Regions from separate parts of the Alteromonas sp. G4i35 genome, predicted to be linked through region 1. Evidence: predicted binding sites of a transcription regulator. Region 1 holds the regulator's gene; each other region holds the start of a gene.
What was found. The regulator FliA, encoded in region 1, starts transcription of late flagellar genes. The targets are predictions, from matches to a motif close to CTAAAGNTNNNNNNNNNNNNGCCGATA.

Region 1 (10,270 bases):
GGGAAATCCTTGTTGCTGCTTGGATAGAAATTGACCTAGGGTGAAATTGGGCGACAACCTTACGTCCGTTTGTTCTGGCGATACTTCAATAAGTCCTGATGGGGGTAAATAAATGGGATTGTTTTTTAAAGGCTTATCAGGATATTTACCAATTGTGTAGCCGTTTAGCTTACCTGTTTTGTCTACCTTTTCCAAAGATGTCATCACAAAGACGTTGAGCGTCGCAGTTTCACCTGACTGCGCGTTGGTGGTTTTAAGTACATAGTGCCCTGATTTCTTAGGTGCCATTATTGGCGCTTTCCCCACAACCCCGCTAACTATTGGAAGGTTCGAACTCGTCTTTAGTGCCTCACCGTTCGCATGGTGAAATTGAAAATTCCCAGTATGGTTTTTGTTGTCAAACTCAACAGTGAACGTTTTATTCGGCATTACGAAAATAGAGAAAATAGGGTAGGGAACCATATTTCCATTAATAGCAAGCTTAGAGTTGAGCATGTCATTGTCAAAGGAGCTCGCATCACCGGCGCGCACTACAGTTAAAAGAGCAATCAGTACTAACAAACACTTACGCACGTTTAAACTCCTTCAATTTCTCAATAATATAGCTGTCGCGATTGTATGCATCGCGGCGAAATACAATGGTTCCTGCTTCATCTGCAAACGCTGTGAAGTACACAATAAGAACCGGTATCGGTTTCTTCAAATACAGTGTACTGGTCTCTTCACTTTGAAGTAATTGCTCAGCTTGCGGTATTGCCTCTGTCTGGCCTGAATGAGTGAGTACCCATTGAGACAGCTTCAAAGGGTTAGAGACTCTGATGCAGCCAGAGCTGAAGTTCCTTTCTAATTTCGAAAAAAGGCTGTGATCGGGCGTGTCGTGAAGATAAATAGCATGCTTATTTGGAAGCATGAATTTCACTTTACCAAGGGCGTTGTGCGGCCCGGGTTTTTGCCTGAGTGTATAGTGAAACGTACCACGGCTAACATTTGTCCAATCAAATTCATCGACAGGGCTGAAGCCGCTGACACCGGCGGGCTGGGCTTCGTAACCTTGCTCAACCAATAAAGATGGATTGGTTTTCAATTTCGCCAGCTTGTCTTTAGTGGCTATACTGAAAGGCACGGTCCAGTAGGGGTTAAACACCATATACTTCATTGATTCAGCGAAAACGGGCGTTTGCCTCACTGGTGTACCGACAATCACAGGCATTCCCAATGTTTCTTCACCTTCAGTAAACCCTCTCAACTGAAACGACGCAATGTTAACGCGTAAATATGTTGACCAAGTTTGATGAGGAAGCCATCGCCAACGCTCTAAGTTTGCATCAATTCTTTCTAACCAAGAAAACGTGGTAGCATTTAATGCTTCTAAAGTGGAACTTCCCACAATACCATCTGGCTCTAAGCCCGCAGACATTTGAAACTGCTTAACCGCGTCCAGTAAATCTTTATCGAATAACTCTGAATAGGTGCCTGGCCCTAAAAGACGAGACTTCAGCAACACAACTCTTTCGCTCGTTGAGTTCAGCTTAAGTGTTGGGCCAACTGGAATTTGTGTGGTAACTGTAGATACAGCTGACAGTAGGCTTCGTTTCTTATCCAGCAGTAACTGGTATTCGTGGTGAGTAGGCCACATGGCCCGCAATGTTGCAGAAACACCGTTAGTTAATGCGTGATTTAGCGATGCCACAGGATCCGCTTCTCTTTGCTTAAGGAACCACTGCGAATCTGCATTGGCGGGGCTAACAAGCCCATTTAATCGATGCAGAGTTTGACTGATGAAGGCATCGGTTGCTAATACATCTAAGAGTGCTGTATTGGCGTCGCGACTTTCGAGCATTGATGCGTGGTAATACTCGGGCGAGAAGCCATGTAACTCTGAATCAGCAATTTCATGGAGGAGTTCCTGAAGACGGTTTTCAGCATCACTAGTACCAAACCATATAAGCTGATAGCCCTGTTGAGTGTAGACCTCGCTTACCAAAACTCTATTGTGCACACGAGATGGGTTACTATTTTGTGAACCGTATATCTCCACTGAATCAACTAGCAAATTCTCCACGCGCTGTCGTAAGTTAGGTTGTTTAGATGCATGAGCTACATGACTAAAAGTCAGCATGATGACAAGGCTGACCCAACAAAACGTTGCAACACGGTTTTGTAGTACTACCATGAATAATCCTTTTAAAACGAAGAGTAGGCCCTAGGAATAGTGACGTAATTATAAACTGTTCGTATGTCCCTCGGATACAAAATCTTAATCGCTCTATACAAGTCACTGTAGACAGTAATCACGCATGATTACAGCTCAGATTTAGTTAACTTTTGCGTAAAACACAAAGCTGGCACGTTAGTTGAAAACTCACTAGAAGATTCACATAAAGCGTCAATTTTCTGATAGAGAGACACCAAGCCATGCAGTTATCCGGTTATCTTCAGCGATTCGATAAAAATCAGCTGCAAAATTTTACCAGTGGTTTAGGCGCACCCATCGTCCTTTTGGCAATTATGGGCATGGTTATATTGCCTATGCCGCCATTCTTACTGGACGTGCTGTTTAGCTTTAATATTGCGTTGTCGCTAGTCATTATCTTGGTGGCTGTACTTACCCAGCGTCCAGTAGATTTCGGCATTTTCCCCTTGGTGTTACTTATCGCTACCGTTTTGAGATTAGCGCTTAACGTGGCTTCTACTCGCGTTGTTTTACTTTACGGGCATGAAGGCGGCGATGCAGCAGGTAAAGTTATCGAAGCCTTCGGTGAGGTCGTGATTGGTGGTAACTACGCCGTAGGTATTGTTGTTTTCGCCATCCTTCTTATTATCAACTTCAAAGTTGTAACCGCAGGCGCAGGACGTATTTCAGAAGTAAGCGCACGCTTTACGTTAGATGCTATGCCCGGTAAGCAAATGGCCATAGATGCTGATTTAAATGCAGGGTATATAGATCAAGATCAAGCACGTAAACGCCGTGAAGAGATTACCGCAGAAGCGGATTTTTACGGGTCGATGGACGGTGCGTCAAAATTTGTAAAGGGTGATGCGGTCGCAGGCCTTTTCATCATGCTGATTAATATTGTTGGTGGTCTTTTTATTGGCATGATTCAGCACGGGCTTTCATTCGGTAACGCTATAGAAATCTACACCATATTGACCATCGGTGATGGTTTGGTGGCGCAAATTCCTTCATTGTTACTTTCGGTCGCTACAGCCATTATCGTTACTCGTGAAAACGAGACTCAGGAAATGGGCAAAGAAATCCGCGGTCAGCTTGGTAATAATCAAGCTCTTTATATAGCCTCGGGCGTTCTATTTGTGATGGGTATCATTCCTGGGATGCCTCATATCGCATTCTTAGGGTTCTCATTCTTGATTGCAGGCTTTGCTTACTGGCAGTCGGTTCAAGAAAAGAGAAAGGCCGCAGAGCCCAAAGTGCCAGACAATGTGGTAAAAGATGAATCGGTTGCGCCTGAAGTGAAAGAGCTTGGCTGGGATGATGTTCAGCAGGTAGATACCATCGGATTGGAAGTGGGCTATCGCTTAATTCCTCTTGTCGATAAATCCCAAGGTGGCGAGTTGTTGACGCGCATTAAAGGCGTACGTAAGAAACTATCGCAAGAGCTGGGTTTCCTTATTCCGCCTGTCCACATTCGCGATAACTTGGATTTAGAGCCCAACACTTACACCATCGCTATGCTAGGCGTAACGATTGGGGACTCCATCATCAGTCACGATGAGGAACTTGCTATTAATCCAGGGCAAGTGTTCGGTAAATTAGAAGGGCGTGCCACTAAAGACCCCGCGTTCGGCTTAGACGCAGTATGGATTAAGCCCAATAAACGGGAGCATGCTCAAACCCTTGGGTACACAGTAGTAGACGCTGCGACCGTTGTAGCGACCCATTTAAGCCAATTACTCTCTAACAATGCATATCAATTATTAGGGCACGAGGAAGCGCAACAACTTCTTGATATGCTTGCCAAGCAGCATCCGAAACTGGTTGAAGGATTAGTACCAGACATTCTTCCGCTAAGCACCGTCGTGAAAGTACTGCAAACCTTATTGTTTGAAGGCGTGCCTATTCGCGATATGCGTACAATCGTGCAAACACTCAGTGAGTACGGCACGCGCAGCCAAGACCCCGATGTTTTAGTGTCTGCAGTGCGTATTGCCCTTAAACGTTTAATTGTCCAAGAAATTACTCAAGGTGCAAAAGAGATACCTGTCATAACCTTGGCGCCAGAGTTGGAACAGATGTTGCACCAGTCACTTCAAGCAGGTGGCGAAGATGGCGCTGGCATAGAACCAGGTCTGGCAGACAAGCTGCAAAAATCATTGCAGCAAGCCAGTCAGCAGCAAGAGTTAGAAGGAGAGCCTGCAGTACTCCTTACCTCAGGCATGCTACGACCCGTTCTGTCTCGCTTCTTAAAATATTCGGTTGTTGGGCTTCATGTTCTGTCTTACCAAGAAGTGCCTGACGACAAACAAATAAAAATAGTCAGTTCGGTCGGTCAATAATCTGACACTGGGTGATTGGAGAGGTTGCAATGAAAATTAGACGTTTCTTCGGCAAAGATATGCGTGAGGCGTTAAGCCAAGTTAAAGCTGAATTGGGCAGTGACGCTGTGATCATGTCAAATCGCAAAGTTGCTGACGGTATTGAGCTTGTCGCAGCCTACGACAAAGAGCCTGAAGCGAAGTTGCTTACGCCGAAAGCGTCTCCACAAGCCGCTGCAAAAACACCCGGTCAAAAGGCAGTGCCTAGCTTGAGCGAAATCATTGGTGACGACGGTCCTGATAGCCTTAAAGCACTGCTAGAAAAGCAGCACGGTGGAAATAATGGCGTGGCGAGTCCTGCGCAACCTAACCAACCAATGACAGCGAATGCTAAGCACGCCAATGAAATTGCTTCGCACTTAGACTTCTCAGAAGCCTTTATTGACGACGTAGAAGCCCAGCAGTCTTCTCATGAACCAGTTCGTCAGAACGCTTTCCCAGAGCATCAAGCGTCAAGTATGGATGATACCTCTGTGACGCAGTCAGCGGAGCTTGCGCAAATCAAGGAAGAGCTAGCGTCTCTTCGCGATGTATTGCAATATCAAGTGGCCGACTTGATGGAAGCTAAGAACAAACGTCAAAAACCTGTTCATCAATATCTAATCACCCGTTTAACCGATATGGGGTTAAGCAACGCGTTAGCGAAACAGCTTATTAGCTATACGCCGTCACATTACAACGAACGAGATGCATGGGTATATCTTCTTAACCTATTGGCTAATCGCATAAATGTGACAGGAAACGATATACTTAGCGCACAAGGTGCTGTTGCATTAGTAGGACCAACAGGTACCGGTAAAACAACTACCGTTGCGAAACTTGCTGCCCGCTATGCGCAGAAATACGGTGCAGAGTCGGTTGCGATGATTACCATCGATACGTATAGAATTGCCGCCTATGAGCAGCTAGCGACATACGGAAAGATTATTGGCTGCACGGTGAGAAAAGCGCAGACTAGTGAAGAACTTGCGGATTTATTATTCCAACTTCGTCATAAGCGACTAGTATTGATTGATACGGCTGGATTTAGTCAAAGAGATAGTCGATTAATTAAACAAATTAAGCAGTTTGATAACGGACAAATGCCAAATGTTAAAAAATATTTGGTAGCGCAAGCAAATACGCAATATCCTGCGTTGCAGAGAATCATTCAAGCGTATGATGATATTGAACTAAGTGGCTGTATTTTCACAAAGTTAGATGAGTGCTACTCTTTAGGAGAGGTGCTTAGTGCAGCGGTTGAATACCAATTACCGGTTAGTTATGTCACCGATGGTCAAAAAGTACCTGAAGACATTAAGATTGCAGAAGCGAAATCTTTGGTTTCCGCTGCTGCAAAGCTTTATAAAAAGTACGGTTTGAATCATACTAGTGGTAACAACGCAATTAAAACAGCATAAGCAGTATGATTGACGACCAAGCGAGTAGCTTAAGAAAAATGAAGCAATCACGGTTAATCAAAGTAATCGCCGTCACCGGTGGCAAAGGTGGCGTAGGTAAAACAAACATTACATTGAACACCGCTATCGCCATGGCGAAGCAAGGTAAACGTGTAATGGTTCTCGATGCGGACCTCGGTCTTGCTAACGTAGACGTTATGTTAGGTTTGCGTGTTGAGAAAAACTTATCCCACGTGCTTTCCGGCGAATGTACACTTGATGAAGTATTAGTGACCGGTCCGCACGGAATAAAGATTGCCCCTGCCACATCAGGCACGCAGTCGATGGCAGAATTGTCGCCAACGCAACACGCTGGCCTAATTCGTGCCTTTAGTGAGCTGCGCTCGCAAATTGACGTGCTTATCGTTGATACAGCGGCAGGTATTTCAGACATGGTGTTGAGCTTTTCAAAAGCCTCACAAGACATCATGGTCGTTGTGTGTGACGAGCCTACTTCATTGACAGATGCGTATGCATTGATAAAAATTCTGAATAGAGAGCACGGTGTTTTCCGCTTCAAAGTTGTGGCTAATATGGTGCGCGACGTGCGAGAAGGCCAAGAGCTATTTAGTAAATTAAGCAAAGTGACAGGGCGTTTTTTAGATGTTGCACTAGAATTAGTGGCGACAGTACCGTTTGACGAGAACATTCGTAAAGCAGTGCGTAAACAAACAGCCATTGTCGATGCTTACCCAGGTTCACCGGCAGCCGTTGCAATAACACAGTTGGCGAGTAAAGCCTTAACATGGCCTATTCCAGCGCAGCCAGGTGGCCATTTAGAGTTTTTCATTGAACAATTAGTTGCAGAAAAAGCCGTAGGAAGTCAGCGTTGAACAGCAAGGCAGCCGCTTATCAACAACAAACCGATAAAGCGCAGTTAGTCGAAAGACATGCGCCATTGGTTAAGCGTATAGCGCATCACTTGATAGCGCGATTGCCGGCTAGTGTTCTTGTAGACGATTTAATTCAATCAGGCATGATTGGATTATTAGAAGCCGCGCGAAACTTTGATGGTTCAAAAGGAGCCAGCTTTGAAACGTTTGCCGGCATTCGCATTCGCGGTGCTATGCTAGATGAAATTCGCAAAGGGGATTGGACACCGCGTTCAGTTCATCGAAATGGCCGAGCGATCACTGAAGCAATTTCGCAAGTAGAAAGCGAAACAGGCCGCGATGCTAGAGATTCTGATATTGCTGATAAGCTTAATGTAAGCTTGCAGGACTATCACCAAATGCTTAATGAAGTAAATGCCGGAAAGCTGGTAGGTATTGAAGATTTAGGTGTGTCAGAAGATGTTATTTCGACAGAGCAAAATCGAGGTAGCGACGCACCACTGGAAGATTTGATGCAAGGCGCTTTCCAAAAAGCGCTTGCCCATGCAATTACGACATTACCTGAAAGAGAAGCGATTGTACTTTCGCTGTATTATGATGAAGAGCTGAACCTAAGAGAAATTGGTGAGGTTCTTGATGTAAGTGAATCGAGAGTCAGTCAAATTCACAGTCAGGCCATGTTAAAACTCAAATCACGAATGAAGTCGTGGCAAGCTGACGAAGAATAGAAATTAATAACAATTAACCCCTCACTGGAGGCTATTTTGGACAAAAGCATGAAAATTCTCGTGGTCGATGATTTTTCTACCATGAGACGTATCATCAAAAACCTACTTAAAGATTTGGGTTTTTCCAACATCCAGGAAGCGGATGACGGAAGTACTGCATTGCCTATGTTGCAGCAAGGTGATTTCGATTTCGTAGTTACCGATTGGAACATGCCTGGAATGCAGGGTATTGACTTGCTTCGCGCGATTAGAGCCGATGACAAGCTCAAGCACCTACCAGTACTTATGGTTACTGCTGAAGCGAAGAAAGAGCAAATTGTTGCCGCCGCGCAAGCAGGTGTTAATGGCTACGTTGTTAAGCCGTTCACTGCAGCAACACTTAAAGAAAAATTAGATAAAATATTCGAACGTTTAGGTTGATCCAGACGCTCACCAGAGAAATGAGGTTTACTGGATGTCAACGAATGTAAACGTTCCAATTTCGTTGGAAGAAGCAAAACAGCTTGTCACCTACCTTGAAGAGGGTGACAACGCTTCAGCCAATGCCCTATTAGAAGCGGCCTCAATGAAAGAAAACGTTGAGTTATTTGCCGAAGTAGGGAAACTGACGCGTCAGCTCCATGACGCGCTGAATAATTTCCAAATAGACGACCGCATTAAAAATCTCGCGACCGATGATATTCCCGATGCACAATCCCGCCTAACCTACGTAATTGAAGAAACTGAAAAAGCTGCTAATACTACTATGGATGCCGTTGAAGCGAGCATGCCTATAGCTGAAATGCTGTCGGCGCGCATCGAAAAGGTTATGCCTGAGTGGAAGAAGCTGATGAATCGCCAAATAGAGTTGGGTGAATTCAAGGCTTTATGCGCAGACTTAGACGAATTGTTGGAAGAAGGTTCGGCACAGTCAGCTAAACTTACACAGTTACTTACAGAAGTATTGATGGCTCAAGGTTATCAAGACTTAACTGGTCAGGTTATTCGCCGCGTTATCGACTTGGTTAAAGAAGTGGAAGACAGCTTAGTTAACATGCTTACCATGTTTGGTGAACGCGACGGTGCAGAACAAACTAAACCATCTAGCGTTAAGGCCGATAAGGTTGATGGTGTAGAGGCAGAAGGCCCTATCATTGATGCCGATAAGCGCGACGACGTCGTGTCAGGCCAAGATGATGTAGATGATCTTCTGTCTAGCTTAGGTTTTTAGGGGAGCGGGCGCATGTCGTTTGATGTTGACGAGGATATATTACAGGACTTTCTAGTTGAGGCTGGAGAGATACTTGAACAATTACAAGAACAGCTCGTTGATCTTGAGAACAATCCTGAAGATGCGGATTTGCTGAATGCAATTTTCCGTGGTTATCACACAGTTAAAGGGGGAGCAGGGTTCCTGTCTCTTACCGAGTTAGTAGAAATTTGTCACGGTGCGGAAAACGTCTTTGACGTAATGCGTAACGGTCAACGAACACTAACCCCTGAACTGATGGATATTATTCTGCAAGCCACAGATGTTGTGGTTGAAATGTTTGAACGAGTGAAAGCTCGGGATCCATTAGAGCCAGCAGATGCACACCTAGTAGACTTGTTACACAAACTAAGTCGCCCGGAATCTCCAGATGAGAATATTTTTGGTGAACAAAGCGCGCCGGCGTCAGAACCTGAGCCCGCGATTGAAGAGCCAGAATTAGTTGTTGAAGAGCCTACTGCACAGGCACCAAGTTCTGGTGATGGCGGCGGTATTGACGAAATCACTGAAGATGAGTTTGAAGCGCTGCTTGATGAGCTTCATGGCTCTGGGGCACCAGGACAGTCCTCAGCGGCTAAAAGCGAACCTGCAAAGGCTGCTGCACCTGCTGCCGCTAGTGATAACGACGATATCACCGACGAAGAATTTGAAGCGCTGCTTGATGATTTACACGGCAAAGGCAAGTTTGGTGGTGAAGAAGCTGCGCCAACGGCAAATACACCAGCTCCAGCACCAGTTACGCCGAGTGCAGCTGATGATGAAGAAATCACCGATGACGAATTTGAAGCACTGCTTGACCAACTACATGGCTCAGGGCAAGGGCCTACCAAGCAGGGAGCCGTTTCAAAGGCGCCAGAGCCTCCTGTAGATAAGGCAGCAACAGAAGCGGTTCAAAAAGCGAAACAAGCAGCGCCAGCTGCGCCAAAATCGACGCCTGCTCCTAGCGCCGCAGCGCCAGCTAAAGCAAGCGCACCTGCTGCACCAAAAGCAGCGCCTAAAAAAGATGAGAAGAAGGCGGCACCAGCTGCGCCTCCTGCTGAGACTACAGTACGTGTAGATACCAAGCGCCTTGACCAAATTATGAACATGGTGGGCGAGCTTGTACTAGTGAGAAACAGGCTAATAAGCTTGGGTATCAACAGTAACGACGAAAGCATGTCCAAAGCCATTGCCAACTTAGATGTGGTAACGGGCGACTTGCAAGGTGCGGTAATGAAAACCCGCATGCAACCTATCAAGAAGGTGTTTGGTCGTTTCCCTCGCGTTGTTCGAGACCTCGCTAGAAGCTTGAAGAAAGAAATAACCCTTGAGCTTGTGGGTGAGGAAACTGATTTAGACAAAAACCTGGTTGAAGCACTGGCCGATCCACTTGTGCATTTGGTGAGAAACTCCGTCGACCATGGTATTGAAATGCCTGATGACCGTGCTGCAGCGGGTAAACCGCGCATGGGTACGGTTCAGCTATCG
Region 2 (10,270 bases), on a different contig from region 1:
GCGTATGATTTGCTTTGGCGCCAACCCGCACAACCTATCGTTCTTGGTTAACGAGACCGACAGTGACGACGTGGTTCGCAAGCTTCACACGGCGTTATTTGAATAAGCACCTACTGTGCTGAATGACCCCAAAAAACGGTCGCCTTAAAAGCGGCCGTTTTTATTTCACATCAGTTTGTAGATGATTTCAAAATGTCGACCGGTACAATGATTTCGTGACGTTTATTCCACGGTAGGGTGAAAGGCGAGTCGTAGCCCATATAGCTAGGTTCACCATCAAGCTCAATATTATTGTCCCTAAGGGCTTTAAGCAGTTTATTCGTATACTGCTTCTTATCGCTGTCCTTGTTGAAACCTGAATAACGAATAGCGGCTACCGTTCTCGCTGGTACAGTAACCAGCGATACATCTTTGTGCGTAGGCACAGGAGCGCTTTTAATGTCATATTTGCTGGGCAAGAAAAACATCATTGTTTCTGAAGATGAGACTTCGACAGGAGAGGTCATTGCAATTTCTTGAGAGCGCTTTCCAACTTCTACGGGGGACGTCATTGACACATTGCTACTGGATGTATTCTCACCAGAGATATAATTAAAGAGTAGTTGAAATGCTCCGTTATCTTCATTCCCACTAGACATTACGCCTAACGCTTCATTGTAATGCCTCACTTCAATATCTTCATCAAGGGTCTCGATAATGGAATAGGGAAGGGTTTCTGTATCTTTGTAATATGATGGCTCAGCCTGGATCATTGTTGACGCCAATAAAGTAGTAATGAAAAGAGGCAAGCGAAAACGGGAAAATATCATTCTTTTTTAGTGGTTTGTTACGAATAGTCCTTATACGAATTAAAGCCGATTAATGCTCAGTTAAACTGTTCTAAAGTAACTATCTATGCATTCCTAAAGTGTGCCAGATTAATTGTCGGACACGAAAAAGGGGCTAAAAGCCCCTTCTTAAAACAGGTTTGTAAAAAGCGTTACACTTTAAACTGTCTGATAGACTGTTGTAACTCTTCAGCAAGTCGAGCCACTTCATGGCTAGACTCAGACGTTTGCTGTGCTCCAGCTGTCGTCTCTTCAGCGATACCGACAATAGTTTCAAGCTTTTCGCTGATCTCTTGTGATACCGTATTCTGTTCACGGGCAGACTGCTCAATTTGAGAGCTCACGTCATGGGCTTTGTGAACGGCGTCAGAGATGATATCCAATGCCTGTGTAGCCTTTTCAGTTTGTGCCACACACGCCGCAGTTTGCTCTTTACCTTGATTCATCACCGATACCGCTTTTTCAGCACCCGCTTGAAGCACTTCAATCATTGCGTTGATTTCTTGTGTCGATTCTTGAGTTCGGCTGGCGAGGGTTCTTACTTCATCAGCAACAACCGCAAAGCCTCGACCTTGTTCACCAGCACGCGCTGCCTCAATAGCAGCATTCAAGGCGAGCAGGTTGGTTTGATCTGCAACACCACGGATAACGTCTAAGATGCCACCAATGCTTGCGCTGTCTTGATGAAGCTTATTGATAACGTCTGCCGCTTCTTGAACGTCACGAGATAAGATCTCAATGGTGTTCTTATTCTCTAGTGAGATTTGGCGCACGTTCTCAGCCTCAGCATCCGCATGGCGAATTTGACTTAGTGTATCTTCAGCGTTTTGCACAACCAGTTGAGACGTAGAGTGCATTTCTGTGGTTGCTGTTGCTACTTGGCCAATTTGTGATTTCTGATCCTGAATTGAATGCGTCGTTTGCGCCGTCACTGCAGACGTTTGTTCTGAGGCGGCTGCCAGCTGTTCAGCACGAACGTTAATGGCTGTAATGAGCTCCTTCAGGTTTCCAATTAGCGTATTGCAGTTTCGGGCTAAAAGACCAAATTCGTCTTGCGCCGAATCGTCTAGACGGTGAGTAAGGTCACCCGATGAAGCCACCGTCAGAAGTTCATTTACACGATAAAGCGGACGTGTGATTGCGCGAACGGTCACGTAGCCAATAAATGCTGCTACTGCAATCGAGATAATAACAACCACAATAACGAACGTGTTGCCCGTCGCAATGGCGCCGTTAACCTGACTTTCTACATGTGACGCTTTCTTGTCTGCAAGATTGAGCAGGTTTTCTAGAGCGACAACCGCTTGCGCGATATTTGAGTCTGAAGCGTTAAGCGCTTTTTCAGCATCATTTCTGCGCTCTAGACGATCAACATGAAGCTGAACCACGCCATCGTTAGCTTTAATCGCATTGATTGCGTTGTTAACCAAGTCGTTAATATCATCAAGAGTACCAGAATCATCGCGGCCGCCCGCAGTTTGCATCATGTCGCTTAATTGCGTGACCACTTTCTCGACAACCAAATCAACTTCGTTGCCTAGCGTTTGTGAACGAACCAGTGTCTCTGTTTTAATGTACTCGTATGAAACCGTTAGCAAAGAAAGCAGCGACGTCTCAAGTTGACTGCCGATTTCTGCCGCACGTCGTAGGTTAGGGTCGCGCTGAACAGCATCTAAGTCTGAGAAGTCTAGAAGGTAGGTAGATGCATCGTCTGCGTTGTCTTCAGCGTCACCCAGTCTGTCTTGAATTGTGTTGCGTATATCAAGATACATTTGGTGATTTTTGTACATCGCTTCAACATTGGTGATATATGCTTCATATGACTCACGTACAGTATTCAGCGTGCTCTTTAGTTCAGGCTCGTTATTAACGGCCTGCGCCAGTTTCTTATATTCACTCTCAAAGGTGTCTTTGGCAGAGTTAAAAGACGCTCGTTTGTCTTTTAAGCCATTTAGATCTTCTTCGATGTAGCTCTCGAAGGTAAGTCGGCCCATATTGAGAAAGCTGGCTTTAAGTGCATTGCTGCCTGCTACTGTGGGTAATGCAACGTCATTTACTTCTTCCGTTGCTGAGCCTATTGAGTTGAGGTTATAAAGTGAAACAACACTAATGACGATCAGAAGTGCGCTAATCGCTACAAATCCCCCGATTACGCGTGTGGCTACCGTTATTTTCATCGGAACTCCTGGATGAGTGTTTTTTATTTTTATCCCTAACGATATTACCCGTCTCAGCAAACAAAATATAGCGATTAAAGAAGCTAGTTTGCTTAATTACTGAGTAGATAATGAGACATTATCGTTACTATCGTAAGTAAGTGTATCGGCTACAATAACTTAATGTTTATTTTATTTAGCACTTAAGTGTAGAAAGTTTAACTGGTAATACCAGTTGGTGCTTAAAATTATACACGTAAATATGTGAGAATTGGATAATTGCGGAGCCAGTAAACTCTGGTTTTAGGCAGAAACACTCACAAGCGAAGCGGAGTTCAGGTTTAGCAAAGTCATGCTTTGCCCCCAAACATAGCCTGTATCTAAGCCGATAAATTGATGACTGTTCGTTTGGCCCGACAGAGCTGCCCAATGCCCAAATACCACTCGTTGATCGTCACCGAGCTTTTTATTCTCTACTTCAAACCATGGTTTTAACGTGCTACTAGTGCTGTGGGATACTGCGCTGGGATGAGATTTGTTATCAAAATCGAGTGTGCCATCGGTATGAACAAAACGCATGCGCGTACACGCATTCACAATAAAACGCAGTCGCTCATCACCCTTAAGTTTATCTGACCAGTTGTTGGGTTTATTACCATACATTTCTGAAAGAAAAGCAGCGTAATTGTCGGATTTTAGGATGTTGCTAACTTCGTCACTAAGTGAAACGCACTCATCGATAGACCATTTAGGATAGAGTCCAGCATGCACCATTACTGATTGCTCATCTAACTTCATTGCCAACGGGAACTGACGCAACCAGTCAATAAGTTCGGCCAAGTCTGAAGCATTAAGTAGAGGCTCTAATTTGTCGGATTTTTTTGCTTTGCGGATGCCGTTTACAACGGCAAGTAAGTGAAGGTCGTGGTTTCCTAAAACACTGCTAAACTGGCTGCCGAGAGACTTTAAAAAGCGCAATGTGCTCAAAGAATCTTCTCCTCGAGCAACTAAATCACCTACTGCGAGTAGCGTATCGTTTTCTTCGTCGAATTTTACTTTATCTAACGCGCGACGAAGACCATCGTAACAGCCTTGTATATCACCAATGACGTACGTGTTACCTTGCGACATAGAAACCTTAATGAAGAATACTTGGAATGGCTAATCGGAAAACGTCGATAGGAACGCGAAAACGCTCGCCGCTCTCTAATTCCATTACATAGTAGCCTTCCATATTCCCAACCGGTGTGTCAATGACAGCGCCACTGGTATAGTCAAAATGCTCGCCCGCTTTCATGATAGGTTGCTTGCCTACAACCCCATCACCTTCAACTTCTGATGTCTTGCCATTTGCATCGGTAATTTTCCAGTAGCGACTGAGTAATTGCACCGTATGGTCGCTATTGTTCTCAATCGTAATGTGGTACGCGAAGGCAAATTGCTTTGAATCTGACGGAAGGTGGTCGGGAAGGTGACGGGTTTTCACCCGCACCTTAATATCAAGTACATCCATAGAGAACTTACTGCTCTTGTTGGTGCTCTTTTGCCGACACAGCGTTTGCTATTGTGGCAAAATCGTTAAGTGATAATACTTCTGCGCGAGAGGTAGGATCGATACCTAGCTCACGGATCTCCTCTTCACTTAAACTGTCTTTCAGCGAGTTGCGAATGGTTTTTCGGCGCTGGTTGAACGCTTGTGCACAGACGCGCTCAAGCGTATTTACAGACTCAACGTCTACTGGCGGAGCCTGATGCGGCACTAGCTTCACTACTGCAGAATCAACCTTCGGGGGTGGCTTAAAGGCACCCGGCGGAACATTGAGTACCGGAATGACGTGGCAGTAATACTGCGCCATAACGGAAAGCCTGCCGTAATTCTTAGAACCTGGTCCTGCTGCCAAGCGGTTTACCACTTCTTTTTGAAGCATAAAATGCATATCTTCTATGCAGTGAGCATGATCAAAAAGGTGAAACATTAGTGGTGTCGAAATGTTGTAGGGCAAGTTACCAAATACGCGAAGCTTTTTGTCTTTGACTGGCATTTCTTTGCACAAAGCACCGAAATCCATTGTCATTGCATCTTGTTCAATAACCGTTAGCTTATTGCCGTTAAATGGATGGTGTCTCAATCGCTTAGCAAGATCTCTGTCTAGCTCAATGACTGTGAGTGCATCTACTTCTTCACAAACAGGATCTGTTAATGCGCCTAAACCGGGTCCAATTTCTACCAGGTTTTGTTCATTTTTTGGCGCGATGGCCGCAACAATCTTGCCTATCACGTAATCATCGTGAAGGAAGTTTTGTCCGAATCGCTTTCTGGCCGTATGGCCTAAGTGTGTTTTACTCATTGTTGATGATGTGCAAGCTCGATGGCTTTTTCCAATGCTTTTCTGAAACTACCGGCGTCGGCTTCACCTGTTCCTGCTAAGTCTAATGCAGTACCGTGATCTACCGATGTACGAACGAAAGGTAACCCTAGCGTGATATTCACTGAAGCCCCAAAACCCTTATATTTTAGCACGGGTAAGCCTTGGTCGTGATACATAGCCAGCACTACGTCAGCATTTTCCAGATATTTGGGTTGAAATATGGTGTCTGCAGGTAGAGGGCCTGTGATCTTTAAGCCTTCTTCTCTTAGTTCGTTAAGCGCCGGAATGATGGTATGAATTTCTTCAGTGCCAATGTGACCATCTTCACCCGCGTGAGGGTTCAAGCCACACACATAAATGTGAGGTTCTTTAACGCCAAACTTCAATTTAAGGTCGGTGTTGATGATATGAATGACCTTATGAAGACGCTCTCGGGTGATAGCTTTCGCTACATACTCAAGGGGAATATGCGTGGTGGCAAGCGCTACATTAAGACCTTCAGTTGCCAGAAGCATAACCACATCAATGGTATTGGACTGATACGCAAAAAACTCAGTATGACCGCTGAATGATACCCCTGCTTTGTTGATAATGCCTTTGTGTACGGGGCCGGTAACGACGGCGTCGAAGTCGCCATCCATATTTGCCTGACACGCCTGGCGCAGAGTTTCTACTACGTATAACCCGTTTTCGCTATCAAGTTCGCCTGGCGTAACGTCAACGGATTTATCTATTTGCTTTATAAACAACGAACCCGCATCTTGAATTTGCGGGTTAGTGGCATCGTAATCGATTAGCGTTAATGGCAGCCCCAAGGCGCTTGCTCGTGCTTTGAGCATTTCGCCATCGGCAAACACGACAAGCTGCGCTTGCCATGCTTCCTGGGCCAGTTTTATGATCAAATCTGGCCCGATACCTGCCGGTTCTCCCGGCGTTATTGCTATTTTAATTGGTGTACTCATGAATAACTTATTGTTACGAGTCGACAACTTCTACGTAAGCGGCATCACGCATCTCACGTAACCAGTTCTCGGTTTCCTCTGAAAATTTACGGTTGAAGATAAGCTGGTAAGCTTTATCTTCTTTGCGCTTATCGGTAGCGTCATCAATACGACGTTCAATAAGCTGAATTAAATGCCAGCCGTGCACGGTACGAACAGGTTCACTAAATTCTCCAGGCTCAAGCTGTGCAAGTGCGTCTTTAAACTCAGGCACGTAATTATTTGGATCCGACCAGCCAAGCTCGCCACCGCGAAGGGCTGAACCAGGATCTTCTGAATGCTCTTTAGCTAGCTCTGCAAAATCAGCTTCACCATTTTTCACCTCTTCCTTGAAGCGGTTTAGCATGGCTTTAGCTTTGTCTTCGCTAAGAATGATTGACGGCTTAACAAGAATGTGGCGAGAGTTTACTTCTTCCACCGTGACTTTCTCAATACCGCGCGTATCTAATACTTTTAGGATATGAAAGCCTGCACCGCTTCGAATAGGACCAACAAGAGCATCTTTGTCTTTGTTTTGAATAGCTTCAGCAAAAAGCGTCGGCATGGCGTTAATGTTAAGCCAGCCCATGTCACCGCCTTCGAGCGCTTCGTTACCTGATGATGACGCAATGGCGATTTTAGCAAAATCAGAGCCTGACTCTAATAGTGAAATGACTTTGTCTGCACGCTCACGTGCCGATTGAATATCATCATCTGTAGGCTCTGGCGGGAAACCAATAAGAATGTGACCTAAGCGATATTCAGCTTGAGTAGCGCCCTGCTGTTCCATCAGGTCAATCAAGGTTTCAATTTCTTGAGGTGTAATATAAACACGGCGACGTACGTTAGCACGACGAACTTCACCCATGATAACTTCTTCGCGAATGTCTTCGCGGTAATCATCGTATGCAATACCTTCTGCCGCTAATTGGGCACGAAGTTCTTCAATCGTTGCATTTTGATTCGCTGCAATGTTGCTAATGGTCTGCTCTAGCTGTGGGTCGCTAATGCGAATACCCATACGCTCTGCCATTTGAAGCTGGAGGCTCTTAGTGATTAAACGCTCAATGGCCTGTGTACGAAGCGCACGATCTGACGGTAGCTGTTGATTATTAGCTTCTGCGTTGCGTTTAACGTCTTGTATTAGCGCATCGATTTCACTTTCAAGTATTACGCCTTGGTCAACAATTACAGCCACGCGGTCAAGCATGACCTCTTGCGCAACACTGTTAAACGAGAGTAGGGCACCTAACATCAATGCACGGATAATGAACTTCATACACACTCTTTTATTATTGGTTGATTGCATTTAAGCGCTGTAAAGCGCTCAACTGCGGGTTAATTTAAACTATAAGGCTGACGATAGCCAAACATACCGTCTTGAAGCATGCTTCTTTGGGTACCAGATGACCCGATGCCTTTGAAAATAAATTGTAGCGATATTCCAGAATCAAAATCGTCTGTTGTCTGCTCGCCGCTAGCATTGTAACGGTTGTTCAGGCTGCGCTGTGCAACTAATCGCACCGCCCAACAGCATGATTCATACTGGATACCTGCATAGGTTTCTACACTTCTATTGCGTTCAAGATCTCGGTAAGTACGGCCAACCCACTGCCAATTTTCAGATATAGGCCAGCTTGCCGAAATACCAATTTGATCTATGGTTTCACCACTGAGATCGCGAACATAGCGATGACTTAATTGAATAAAGCGCGAATCATCTTTGCGGTATTCAATACCCACGCTGCTTAAGTCAACTTTGTCTGTGTCAGTGGTCACTTGCACATCAGAATGGAAGAACCAGTTTTTATTAAAGCGCCAATCCACTTCAGCGGCGAGCGCTGAACGATCTTGATTCTTGGTTGCCGCAATGACTTTGTTATCTTCAAGGTAGAATATCTGACCCACACTAAGAACAAATTGTTCCCGATTGTTTTTATCCAACATGCGTGTGGTCGCGCCAAGGGTGATTTGGTTGTTATCGCTTATCCTATCAAGACCAGTAAACTCCTGACCTCTAAACAACCCTTCAACGTCGGTTAACAGCGGCGTTGAGTCATAGAATCCAATCGCAGTTTGGTCTTCATACGATGTATAAAGATATTGAATCTTTGGCTCTAAAGTCATCGACATATCGTCGCTGAACCACGATTTATCCCTTTCAAAGTATAATGCGCCATAAAGGCGAGCTTGTCCTAATGTGCGTTCAACATCTTCTTTTAAGTCAGTTCCTTCAACATTGTCTTGTTGATAAACCGTTTGAAAAAGCGTGGTTTCTGCGACAAGTTCACCCCATGCTGCGCGAAGCGGCACCGCTAAAGTAGGTGCAACGTGAAAACGAGTAGCCGTTGGAGCGGTATCGAGAGTATTGTCAAAGTGTGCGACTTCTGAGTCTAGGTTGAACTCTAGATATTCACCTAACGCTTTGTTGTAGTTGATTTTGATCTCAGGTACGGCGCGATAGCTATCTGCAGTATTACCCAGTACTTCAAAATCTTTTATCTGCATATTTACGGATAGATTTTGCGAGTAGTAACTTAATCCAACGCTACGATATAGGTGGGTGTCAGCGCGACTATAATAATCTGAACCAAGGTCAACTAAATAGTTGTCGTCACTTAATCCGTTGAAATCAACGTTTAGTAACCAGTTGTCAGCTATAAGCCCTTGATGCTCCAAGCGATAAAAATATCGGTCAGGGTTCCCACTAATATCTGAGTCGCTCGGCAAGTACTCCACGTACGCTTTGCCTTGGCTACGCTCCGTTAGATAACGGAACTCAGTATTCAGCTGAAGACCGCGAAGGGTCATCAATCGCGGTGAGATGGTCATGTCATAGTTGGGGGCAATGTTCCAGTAAAAAGGCTGCGTATAGTCGACGCCCGTTCTGCTTGAACTGGTTAACTCTGGAAACAATAAGCCCGTTTGGCGCTCGTTGCTAACAGGGAACGCAAAATACGGTAAATAAAACACTGGAACATCGGCAATGTAGAAGCGTGTGTGTTTGGCTTGGCCCCATACGGTCCCTTTTTCCAAACTAATTTCACTGGCGCGTATTAGCCAGTCTTCATCGCCTTCAGGACACGTAGTGAAGCTAACTTCTTTGAGCACAATTCCCGTGTCTGTATCTAATACAATATCTTTTGCGGCTCCCTGACCCACAAAACCCGTCAGCTGATAGCGGGTATTTTGCATTTCTAAGCGCTCTTCTTCAGAGCGAAGGGTCACGGCATCACTTTCTACTTTTAACTGCGAGTCTTGATACGTTACGTCGCCTTTCGCAATAAGGTCTCTGCCACTTCCGTTAATTTGTGCTTGAGATGCACTAATTACCGCAGTATCTGACGTGATATCAACATTACCAGAAAACAGCGCTACGGTATCTTGGATAATTTCAGTACGGTTAGCTTCAACTTTAACGTGGCCTTTGGGCATTAATGCCTGGCTACTGAAAGTAACAGGTTCGACTGAGCAGAATGCAAGAGGGGCTGCATCTGACGTTGGTTTAGAATTTGAAGCTGTCGTTTCCTGTGCAAACGCGACTGTAGGCAAAAGAGTCGCGGAAACAAGCATGGCGCAGGTGTTTTTCATGCGTTAATGGGCGGCCTGTTTTGTTGTATGTTGCTTTTAAACCCAAGTAAGACGACGTCCGTCTCGGTTAGTTCGACATAACGTTTAAAAAAACAGTGATAATGCACATTACTTCTTGGCAAAGAGTTAATGTAGCTTTCACTCGCTATTACTATTTATATAAGCGCTCAATTCTAAGCACTTCTGTCGTAATTACCAACCATTCAGACAAAAAAATGCACTTTTATATGCACAACACATCAAAGACGAAGGCAATTAGTGGCAGTAAGCTTGATTTCAAGCTGCACAAGCCCTAGTTAATTAACTTATGTATTTGATATGATGATTGGTATAACGCGCTCTGCACG
Region 3 (10,270 bases), on a different contig from region 1:
AACTGTCTATGGCGGTTGCGGAAATTAATCGTAACGACAGTGTTTCGGCAGTTTCAAAAGGCTTTATTAGTGAAGGTATAAGCGGCGAAGCGCTGGTTATTTTTAACGACACAAACTCTCAAAACATCGTTGAACTATTAAAGTATCCGCCGTCGGCTTCCTCCGACAAACTAGCGCTAGAAGCACTAATGGATGTTTCCAATATTCTTATCGGTGCCTGTTTAAACGGTTTGTCAGAGCAGTTAAATGTCGCCTTTAGCCACACACATCCGGTGTTACTGGGGCAGCACCAAGGACTATCAACGCTTTTAAGTGATAACGTGCAGCGTTGGGGCAAGCTCATGGCTATCGAAATAGGTTATGCCATTAAGGCCAGAGATATTTCCTTTGACCTGCTGTTGCTATTTCCTGGTGATGCCATGAACCATATCTATTCTCGGCTGCTCGATGATGACGCTGTGACACAAGACAAGGAAAGTCTATGAATGCATCTACAGACGCACTTTCCACCGGTGCTTTAGTTAATTCTTCTCAAGTACCCGCAGAGCTTCTCGATTCCATTGAAGTGGGCATTGCAGTGCTAGACCGCAACTTCAACGTTCAAGTGTGGAACAAGTTTCTTGAAAACCATGGTGCAAAGAAAGCGGAAGCAATCATTGGAGACAGTCTTTTTTCTCATTTCCCGGAAATAGAAGAAAAATGGCTGAGAACCAAAGTTGACCCTGTGTTCAATTTGAAGAGCCCGGTGTTTATTATTTGGGAGCAGCGTCCTTACTTGTTTAAGTTTGGTTGTAATCGCCCTGTAACCAGCGCTGCAGAGTTCATGTACCAAAATGTGACCATGTTCCCTATTGTCGATAAGCGCGGCAACGTAGAGCGGTTTTGTATGCTTGTTTACGATGTCACTGAGCAGGCGCTCGGTAAGCGTGGAATGGAGCATCTTAACGAAGAGTTGAAAACTGCGAGCCGCGTGGACGGTCTCACTGGGCTATATAATCGTCGCTACTGGCAGGAACGCTTTGATGAGATGCACAAACTTTGTGTGCGCCGAGAAAAGCCAAGTACTGCGCTTATGCTCGATATCGACCATTTCAAACGCATTAACGATACTTATGGTCATCAGGCTGGGGATAAGGTGATTAAGATGTTAGCAGCGCTGATTAAGCGCTGTGTGCGGGAAACCGACCTTGCAGGGCGCTACGGCGGCGAGGAATTTGCCATTATTCTGAATGACTCTTCGGTTGAAGATGCCAAGATAGTGGCCGAACGTATCCGACAATTAGCACAGCGTTTAGTGGTAGAACACGAAGGTGAGTCAATAAGTTTCACTGTTAGTTTAGGCCTTGCACAATTCTCTCCTGACTTTAAAGGAGCGATGGCATGGCTTGAGTGTGCCGATCAGGCGCTTTATGAAGCAAAAGAAAACGGCCGAAATCAATATCGCATTTATGCAGCGCCTGGCGCGTTATAGTGCTAGGCGTAGGGTGTTTTTGAGCTCTTGAAAGGTGACAGGCTTCACTAAGTGGTATCGAATACCTGCCTGCAGCGACGCTTCTTTATCGCTTCTGTGGGCATTGGCCGTAAGGGCGATGATTGGAAGGTCAGGGTGACCTTCTTTCATTATTTTAGCGACTTCCAAACCATTGATATCTGGTAAGTTGATATCCAACAGCACACAGTCAAACGCATTTTCACTCACTCTAATAATAGCGTCGTCACCGGTGTAGCTCACAGTAACTTCGTGGCCCATACATTGAAGCATATACTCCACCATTTCTGCATTAATGGGCTCGTCTTCTACCAGCAACACATTGGCCTTTTTCGTTGTTTCAACAACTCTTGCGTTACTTGCTGTAAGGTGATGGAGCGCATCTACAAAGCGGTTTCTATCGATGGGTTTAACAAAACTTTGATAGATGGGCAGTTCACTGTTTGCAATAATGTTGGCAATATCTGGGGTTGCTGATAACACAATAACGGGCGGTACCCGTTCACCAAAAATTGCCTTAAGCGTCCTCACTAGTTCAAGACCATTCATGCCCGGCATATACAAATCGGCAATAATGCCTGAAAACTGGAGTATTTCTTCGTGCAGATTGAGCAAGTTCGCACCAGATGAAAACGTGCGTGCGCTAAAGCCCTCTTTGGTAATAATTGATTGTAAATGCAGCCTAGATATCTCTAAATCGTCAACTACGGCGAAGGTCGCATTAGACGGTGCTGAATTTGTAGCGGGAAGATCCTCAATAGGTTTCAGAGGCAGTAAAATTTTAAACTCTGTACCAACTCCAACTGTACTGGTTACCTGAAGTGCACCGCCCAGCTTATCAACGCTGCGTTTAGCTACAGACAAGCCAATTCCTGCACCCGGGAAGCGTTGGCCAGTTGAGTGTTCGCCGCGATAGAAGCGTTCAAACATGCGCTTTTGCGTCGCCTCATCAATTCCTATTCCAGTATCACTAATTATAATAACGAGAAAAATCCCTTGGTTTTTCACCAAGGTTGTAACGGTGACGTCGATAAGTCCATTAGCCGTAAATTTAACGGCGTTATCAAGAATGTTAACTACCACTTTAGAAAGGGCGACAGGATCCGTTTCTGCGTAATGGGGCACACTGTGACTACAGTGCATATTAAATTCGATTTTTTTGTCTTTTACGCGTACAGAGAACGGCGAGATACATTCGTCGAGCAAGCTGATTAGGTCGACATCTGAAAAGTGCAGGTCGTCTTCAGTGTTATTGATTAATACATCGGTAAGGTTGTTGGTAAGATTAAGAAGTCGATAGCTGGATTGTTCAGCCTGCTGAATTAGTCTGGTACGCTGCTCTTCCATGTTAGGAATAAGTTCAAGAGCACTGATAATTGCACTTATTGGCGCTCTGAATTCATGGCTAATCAGCTGCAAAAACTCTTTGTTTTGCAAATCTCTATCGTCATCCACAACGGCAAGTCTCAACTTCGATTTACCAAACTTTTTAGGCGACTTGTTTGCATTACTTTTGTAAAAAAGCCATGCGATAAAATACCAAAGTACTATGACGACTGCGCCCAAAATAGTAGTGAGAAGCATCTTATTGCGCAACGCCTGAATACGCAGTAACAACGCGTTTTCTTCCGCCTGCATGGCATTGACCATAGGCAGCAGGCTAAATTGCTGTTGAATACGTTGAGTTGCGTCGGCTATCGGCAACTCAATAAGAGTATGAAGTAAATCTAGTGTGGTTTGCGCGACCTGCCGTGCAGACGCGCTATTCAATCCTTCTTTTGCTATTGCAAAGTCTCTTTCGGATAAGACTGTGGGCGAGATTGCTTGGTCTGCACTACTGCGAAGGTATTCAGATATACCTTGAACGGTGACCTGTAGCTCGCGCTTTAAAATAGTGTAATTCGCGGGTCCAGAAAACGCGCTGCTCTCCATCCGAAACGTAAATTGATTGATACTAGACTCAGTGGCAAGAATATTATCCTCTAAGTAACTCTGCTGCTTTAAGGCTGTTATGAGTGCTTGTTGCTTGCTCATCAGCGCGATTAAAACCGCAATAACAACCATAGCGATCAACAGTGCTGTAACACTCACTTTTGAAAAACTGAATGTCCGCGAAATTGATGATGATTTGCGCTGCGAGTGGCCAGCCTGATTTGAGCTCACGTTCATCCTTGCAAGTAATATGCGGTAGAGATACCTACCTTAAATGTAGGCAACTAACGCTAACTTGCAAGGAAGTAGAAAAAAATTACGGTGACTCAACGCGCTTTATATGGTGCCTAATTGAATACAAAAAGCAAAGGCTGGGAATTACCATGACTGCTGTGAGAATAAAGAACAAGCTCCAATTGCCTTCAAGACTATCTACAACAAAGCCGCTGCTAGAAGCGACCAAGGTTCTGCCCGCAACACTCAGGGAGGCCATGAGTGCGTATTGGGTTGCACTAAACGCCCGATTACACAATAGTGAGATAAACGCGACCATGGCAACGGTGCTCCAAGCCCCTGTAAAGCCATCGACAATAACGGTTATGGCTAAAAGAGATGTGGAAGGGCCTGTTTGCGCGATCAGTGCAAATAGTAAGTTAGACGCGGCCATGGCCACACCCGCAATCATTAATCCGCGGTAAATACCGTAGCGAATGTTAACCAATCCACCTAACAGTGAAAACACAATGGTTACCCACCAGTTGAGCAATTTTGAGTAAGTAGCGATATCGCTATTAGAAAAGCCAATTTCTTTATAAAACACGATACTCATGCGGCCTAGAAATGCTTCACCGATTTTAAATAGAAAGATAAACAGTAAAAACGACGCCGCTAATTTAACGCCGTTTCGATTGAAAAATTCGGCGAATGGCGTGACCAGAGTAGTTTGTATCCAGTGAAAAACGGGAGACTGCTTTGTATCTTTGGCTGTTATCTTTTCAAGCAAGGCTTCGCGGTCAATTTGTGGCTCGTTCGCTAAACACGTGGCGCACATTAATAAAGCCATGAGAGCACCGAGTAAAAGATAAATGTTTGGCCAAGTCCAAGATGTCATGTCAGCCAAGAAGAACGGGATAGCACCAAGCCCGCCATAACCTGTCCACCAGCCAGCGGTGGCTACTGAAGACGCAGCTGACATGCCGTCTTTGTCGTCTTGGGCAATACAGTCAATGCGAAAACCATCGATGGCGATATCTTGCGTGGCTGAGGCAATAGCAATAAGCAAACCGATTAATGCAACATAAAACAAATCTTGGTCTGCAGTGAGTTGAGACATCACTAAACACAGCAAAACTACACAGCCTTGCATAGCGAAAATCCAACCTCGTCGTTGACCTAATAGTGGGGGCTTGATTTTGTCGACAAGCGGAGACCAGAGAAAATTAAAAGAGTATGTCGCGAAAATAATGCCGAATAAGCCGATGGCCGAGCGAGACAAACCTTCATCTTTGAGCCAAGCAGATAGCACTGAACCAATCATGATCCAAGGGAAGCCACTGGAAATGCCGAAAAGAAATATACTGAGGTATCGTTTGTCGTTAAACGTTTTTAAAGCGTTGAGCAAAACTGCGGCCTTAGGCAAGAATACAAAAGCATATTGAGCCATGAACCACAGTGAGAAGCAATAACGCGTTGAAGTGAAAGTTTTACTATGGACGAATGCCTACGCAGTCGAGTGGGCAATGACCCAAACCTTCAAGGAAATTCACGCAGTTATTTAGTTCATCTACAAGAAACTGGTCGTTAATTAGCTTGTCTTCATTCCAATAATGCACTTGATGAAGTAAATGCCAAAAAACCCGTTCTTTTTGTGTATAGGGCTGCGTTAAGGTGTAATCAATTTGCCCCCATTCTTCCATACTATCCCAAAAGAATAGCTCGATCTCCTCGATAGGAAGCTCTCCTTGCCAAAATGCTCTCAAATAGAAACACAGCTGCTTTGCTTTGTTATCTACGAAATCTTGAACACTCACAAGTAACTCAACCGTTTATGTTTGCTAAAAGTATTATAGTTCATAACAATCTTACTGCTTAGGACAGAGGCTTGCTATTTACACCATTAAATTTAGGTAATTGTTTTGGATACTAATTTAGCGTAATCGGTTAATTATCGAATTACCACCCTAGGTGGCGAGTCCAACCAATAGTGCTATTTGCAACTATCTGAATATGAGGGGATTTCTGAAACTCCTTTATACTAAAGGCTAATAAATTGCTGGGAATAATTATTTGTCGATAGTGCATCTTTAGTGCGTTTTTTGCGCTAATCTTTCGCTTTTGCGTGGTACTGTTCGCCCAGTCGTTAAATCCACTTAGTGACAGATCCAATATTGGAAAGCTGGACTGCGCTATATTATCTATAACTAATGTGTTCGTTGATTCTTCTGGCCAAAAAGGTGAAATGGCTACGAAAGTGTCTGGATGAAGTTGAGGCTGTTGCTCTACGACGGACAAGTAAGTTGTGGCCAGCATGCCTTGTGCAATGACCATACGGTAGCCTGAATTGTCTTGTAAATAATTATTCAATGCATTGAGTTGTAAACTCAGCGCTGAAGTTGCTGATTCAAAATTGAGATACTGCGTAAGTTGATTACTTCTGGGGTGGATATTTTGGGCTGACATAGACGTAGTTTCAGAGTCTGATATGTCGGTGTTCGTAGATTCAGCAGGTAGGTTCTGCTGGGAAGTGACATTGACCGGCACATTAAACGGACTTATCACTACATTCCAGCCTTTTTCAGCAAGCATGTTGGCAAGGCTATTTCCCTGCGCGAGCGTAAGGCTAGAGGGAAAAGGCTCGGTGAGTATGATAGCCACACCCAAAGGTAATGGTGTTTGCGCTTCAATTTCAATAATTGGGGATTCAACTTCTCCAATCATCAAAGGTTTCACTTCTCCAGGCAGATAGGCGTGACTAACATCTGTGAAAAAGTCACAGTGAGCTGTCATAGGCAATAGCGAAACAATAACAGCAAATGTTAAAAGGAGAGCGTGCCTTTTCATAAAATGTGGTTTGCCTTTACCTTAATCTGGATCTATTCAGCTTGGACAGCATCAAATTAATTCGTACATCAAGCGTATACGAAGGTTATCGGCAGGGTGCGTTAAAACTAAAATGGAGTCTATTGATAAAGTTGAATAGCGTTAAAACGCTACTCAAAACTTTCTGAGAGCGGCTTTGGGCAAAACGGACTAAAAGGGATGGCGACATTAAAGTGCAGCCAATGCCCAAGTGTCGGGTGTGAAAGACTCAAGCTTTCAGCATGAAGCTGTAAACGAGGCGCCATGGATAACGCTTCTTCATGCGCATAGAGTCTATCTCCCAAAATAGGGTGACCCAAAGCAAGCATATGTACTCGCAGTTGGTGAGAGCGACCGGTAATGGGGTAAAGGGCAACGAGAGAATAGGGTCGCTCTTTTTCATCCAGTGTGCGCTCAATGACGTCAAAATGCGTTACGGCTTTTTTACCGCGCTCGAAGTCTACCATTTGCTTTGGCCTGTTTGGCCAGTCGCAAATAAGGGGAAGGTTAACCTCTCCGCTGTCTTGTTCTACATGTCCATGAACCCGGGCGAAGTAGCGCTTTTTAGTTTGACGTAACTCAAATTGTTTCGAGATATGGCGGTGGCTATCTTTATTAAGCGCCAGCACCAAAATACCCGAGGTCGCCATGTCTAAGCGATGCACTACTGTGGCGGTGGGATACACTCGGTTAACCCGGCTAATTAGCGAGTCGCGGTGCTCCAATGCTTTGCCCGGAACGCTCAATAGCCCGCTAGGTTTATGCGCAACCACCATGTCCTCATCTTGATACAAAATATCAAGATAAGGTGTCATCGGTGGGTTATAAACAAAACTTGGGTTCGCCATTATGTACTCGTTACTTCACAGTCGCTTTTGAATGTTTAACCTTTCGAGGTTACGGGTTATTTACCACAATACGAATGGCGTCCAGCTGAACATCTGCATCCTGAATAACTTTATCAAGGGCGTTCATTTGCGTTTCAATAAACTCAATTTCGCTGTCACGTACTGCTGGGTTACGCTTTTGAAGATCGCGCAAGCGCTGTATTTCTTCGTTAAGCGTGCTGTGCATGCTGTTAAGTGCGTCGTGTTGCTTTTGGTTAGCTTGCTGATGGGCAAGCTTACGCGCCTTTTCAATGGCAAGCTCTAGCGGCTGTTGCAAGGCTTTTAGAAGCTGAGCCGAGATCTTACGTCCAATTTTACGCTTAACGTCGAAGCTCAATTCAGACGGGTTTCCTTGCGCATCTAAACACACTCGCACGGGCGTTTGAGGTAAGAAGCGACCCAACTGAAGCGCTTTAGGCGCTTGCGCTTGCAGCACAAACAACGCCTCAACCCAATAAGCGCCTTTTGGCAAAGACGGCTCGGCAATGAAGCCCATGCTGCTCTTTCCGTGTACGTCGGTGAGTACTACGTCCATGGCGGTATGCACAAGTGGATGATCCCAACTTAAAAACTGTACGTTTTCTAGCGTTGTGGCTACACGGCGCTTGTAAGTAACCGTCATGCCTTCTGGGTCAAGACCTGGAAGCTGGCTCACCATCGATTCAGTTGGCATAAGAATAAAGCAGTCATTGCCTTTTTCGTCCTGCTGAACACCAATAGCATCGAATACGCGACCCATAAAGCGCGACAAATCTTGTTCGCTATCAAGGGTAATAATGTCTTCAAGCAGTTGTTCTACGCGGCCTTCACCCGAGGCATTAAGCTCAAGAAGACGATCGCGACCGGCTTCAAGCTGCGCTACGAGCTGGCTATTAAGCGTAACACTCATGTTCACTAGCTCGTCACGCGCGCTCATATCGTCAGGGTGTAAGCAGGCACCAATAAGCAAAGGCTTAACGTCGTCGAACACGCCAGAACCTGTAGGGCAGGTCTTTTCGAAGGCATTCAGCCCTTCGTGATACCAATCTAGTAATACGTGCTGCGCGGTTTTCGCTAAATACGGCACGTGAATTTGTACGGTTTGGGTTTGGCCAATACGGTCAAGACGACCAATACGTTGTTCAAGCAGATCTGGCGTGATAGGCAAATCGAACAGCACCAAATGGTGAGCGAACTGGAAGTTACGGCCTTCGCTACCAATTTCACTACACAGTAGAATTTGTGCGCCGTCTTCCTCATCGGCAAAATAATGGGCCGCTTTGTCGCGCTCCACAATGCTCATGCCTTCGTGGAATACACTGTGGCGAATACCGGTTTGCGTGCGAATAACCTCACCTAACTCTTGCGCTGTACGGGCGCTTGCGCAAATAAGCAGAATCTTTTCTGGCTTAACGCTTTGCATGAAATCAAGCAGCCATTCAACGCGCGGGTCTTGCTTGGTCCAGCTGTTAACCACGCTTGCCATACGTTCAGGATACAGTGAATAGGTTAAGTCGCCGCCACTCACGGCATCTGAATAAACCTCAGGCAAAGCCAGTTCGTAAGCGCTTAATTTACGCATCGGAAAGCCTTCGATATTGGCGCGGCGGTTTCTAAACAGCATACGGCCTGTGCCGTGACAATCGATAAGTTGGTGCAGCAGCGCATGGCGATTTTCCGGCGAGCTTAAATCACCCGCATGTTTCATTACGTCAGGCGCGAATTCTGCGAGTTTGCTGCGTTGTTTGTCGTTAGGCTCGGCGTCTGAAAGTAATGGTGCTACCGCATCGGCCAGTTGGCTGTATTTCGATTCTTCATCTAAGAATGCATCATAGCTATGGAAGCGAGCCGGGTCGAGCAGGCGCAAGCGGGCAAAGTGGCTTTCGTGACCAAGTTGATCAGGCGTTGCGGTAAGCAGTAATACGCCTGGCGTTTGGTTTGCCAGCGCTTCCACACACAAGTATTCTGCAGAGGGAGCCTCACTTGACCACGCAAGGTGATGGGCTTCATCGACAACCATTAAATCCCATCCTGCAGCTTGAATTTGCTGCTGGCGTTTTTCGCTCTTGCTTAGGAAGTCGATACTACAAAGTACCAGCTGGTCGTTTTCAAATGGATTCACAGCGCTCGCGTCAGATGTTTCGTCATCTTGTAAGCCTTCGCTCTTCTCTATAGCCTCGCAACGACTTTCATCGTAAATGGCAAAAGGAAGGTTAACGCGACGAAGCATTTCAACTAACCATTGGTGCATGAGCGAGTCTGGAACCAAAATAAGCACGCGCTCTGCGCGGCCTGTTTTAAGCTGCTGGTGAATAATTAACGCGGCTTCAATGGTTTTACCAAGACCTACTTCATCGGCAAGTAATACGCGAGGTGCGTGTCTGCCGCCTACCTCTGACGCAATGTGGAGTTGGTGCGGAATAAGCGATATGCGCGCACCTGCAAGACCAATGGTGTTTGAACGTAAGTAATCGTATTGATGATCTAAAGCACGCTCGCGCAAATCGAACCATTTAGGGTTGTCTAATTGCTGACTGAACAGGCGCTTTTCAGGTTGGTTCAAGCGAATGTGGCTGTCTAGCATGGTTTCAGGTAATCGCGCTTGCGCTTTGGTGTCTTCGCGAAGCCCGTGATAGATGAAAAGATCTTGGCTTTCTTCTTTTTCAGTAATGGTCATTTCCCAGCCGTCTTGGCTTTTGACCGTTTCGCCAATTTCAAAAATTAGTCGCGTAAGCGGCGCATCTTGCTTAGTATACTTTCGCGCTTCGCCTGTTGCTGGATACAACACTTCGACAGAACGGAAGTCGCTACCAATAACGACACCTAACCCCAGCTCTATTTCTGTGTTGCTTAACCAACGCTGACCAACTGAAAATTGACTATCTGAACTCATAAATCACCAACC

Region 2: a site for FliA is predicted at 3,148-3,174, ahead of ACFI6L_RS00835 (HAMP domain-containing methyl-accepting chemotaxis protein). Genes of this name have one in related genera too.
Region 3: a site for FliA is predicted at 6,568-6,594, ahead of ACFI6L_RS00270 (DUF3530 family protein). Genes of this name have one in related genera too.

What each region holds. Positions count from the first base shown of each region.
Region 1 covers NZ_JBHNZD010000004.1:65,409-75,678, forward strand. The annotation lists gene ACFI6L_RS03225 (D-Ala-D-Ala carboxypeptidase family metallohydrolase) at 1-573, opposite strand, end outside; gene ACFI6L_RS03230 (L,D-transpeptidase family protein) at 566-2,173, opposite strand; gene flhA (flagellar biosynthesis protein FlhA) at 2,416-4,515, shown strand; gene flhF (flagellar biosynthesis protein FlhF) at 4,545-5,954, shown strand; gene ACFI6L_RS03245 (MinD/ParA family protein) at 5,960-6,826, shown strand; gene ACFI6L_RS03250 (RNA polymerase sigma factor FliA) at 6,823-7,554, shown strand; gene cheY (chemotaxis response regulator CheY) at 7,591-7,974, shown strand; gene ACFI6L_RS03260 (protein phosphatase CheZ) at 8,009-8,764, shown strand; gene ACFI6L_RS03265 (chemotaxis protein CheA) at 8,777-10,270, shown strand, end outside.
Region 2 covers NZ_JBHNZD010000001.1:202,293-212,562, forward strand. The annotation lists gene lysC (lysine-sensitive aspartokinase 3) at 1-106, shown strand, start outside; gene ACFI6L_RS00830 (SOUL family heme-binding protein) at 171-752, opposite strand; gene ACFI6L_RS00835 (HAMP domain-containing methyl-accepting chemotaxis protein) at 980-3,004, opposite strand; gene ACFI6L_RS00840 (symmetrical bis(5'-nucleosyl)-tetraphosphatase) at 3,287-4,114, opposite strand; gene apaG (Co2+/Mg2+ efflux protein ApaG) at 4,122-4,496, opposite strand; gene rsmA (16S rRNA (adenine(1518)-N(6)/adenine(1519)-N(6))-dimethyltransferase RsmA) at 4,504-5,331, opposite strand; gene pdxA (4-hydroxythreonine-4-phosphate dehydrogenase PdxA) at 5,328-6,314, opposite strand; gene surA (peptidylprolyl isomerase SurA) at 6,328-7,641, opposite strand; gene lptD (LPS assembly protein LptD) at 7,671-9,923, opposite strand.
Region 3 covers NZ_JBHNZD010000001.1:53,332-63,601, forward strand. The annotation lists gene ACFI6L_RS00245 (response regulator) at 1-485, shown strand, start outside; gene ACFI6L_RS00250 (sensor domain-containing diguanylate cyclase) at 482-1,471, shown strand; gene ACFI6L_RS00255 (hybrid sensor histidine kinase/response regulator) at 1,466-3,652, opposite strand; gene ACFI6L_RS00260 (AmpG family muropeptide MFS transporter) at 3,738-5,084, opposite strand; gene ACFI6L_RS00265 (hypothetical protein) at 5,128-5,451, opposite strand; gene ACFI6L_RS00270 (DUF3530 family protein) at 5,594-6,481, opposite strand; gene rluA (bifunctional tRNA pseudouridine(32) synthase/23S rRNA pseudouridine(746) synthase RluA) at 6,631-7,347, opposite strand; gene rapA (RNA polymerase-associated protein RapA) at 7,397-10,258, opposite strand.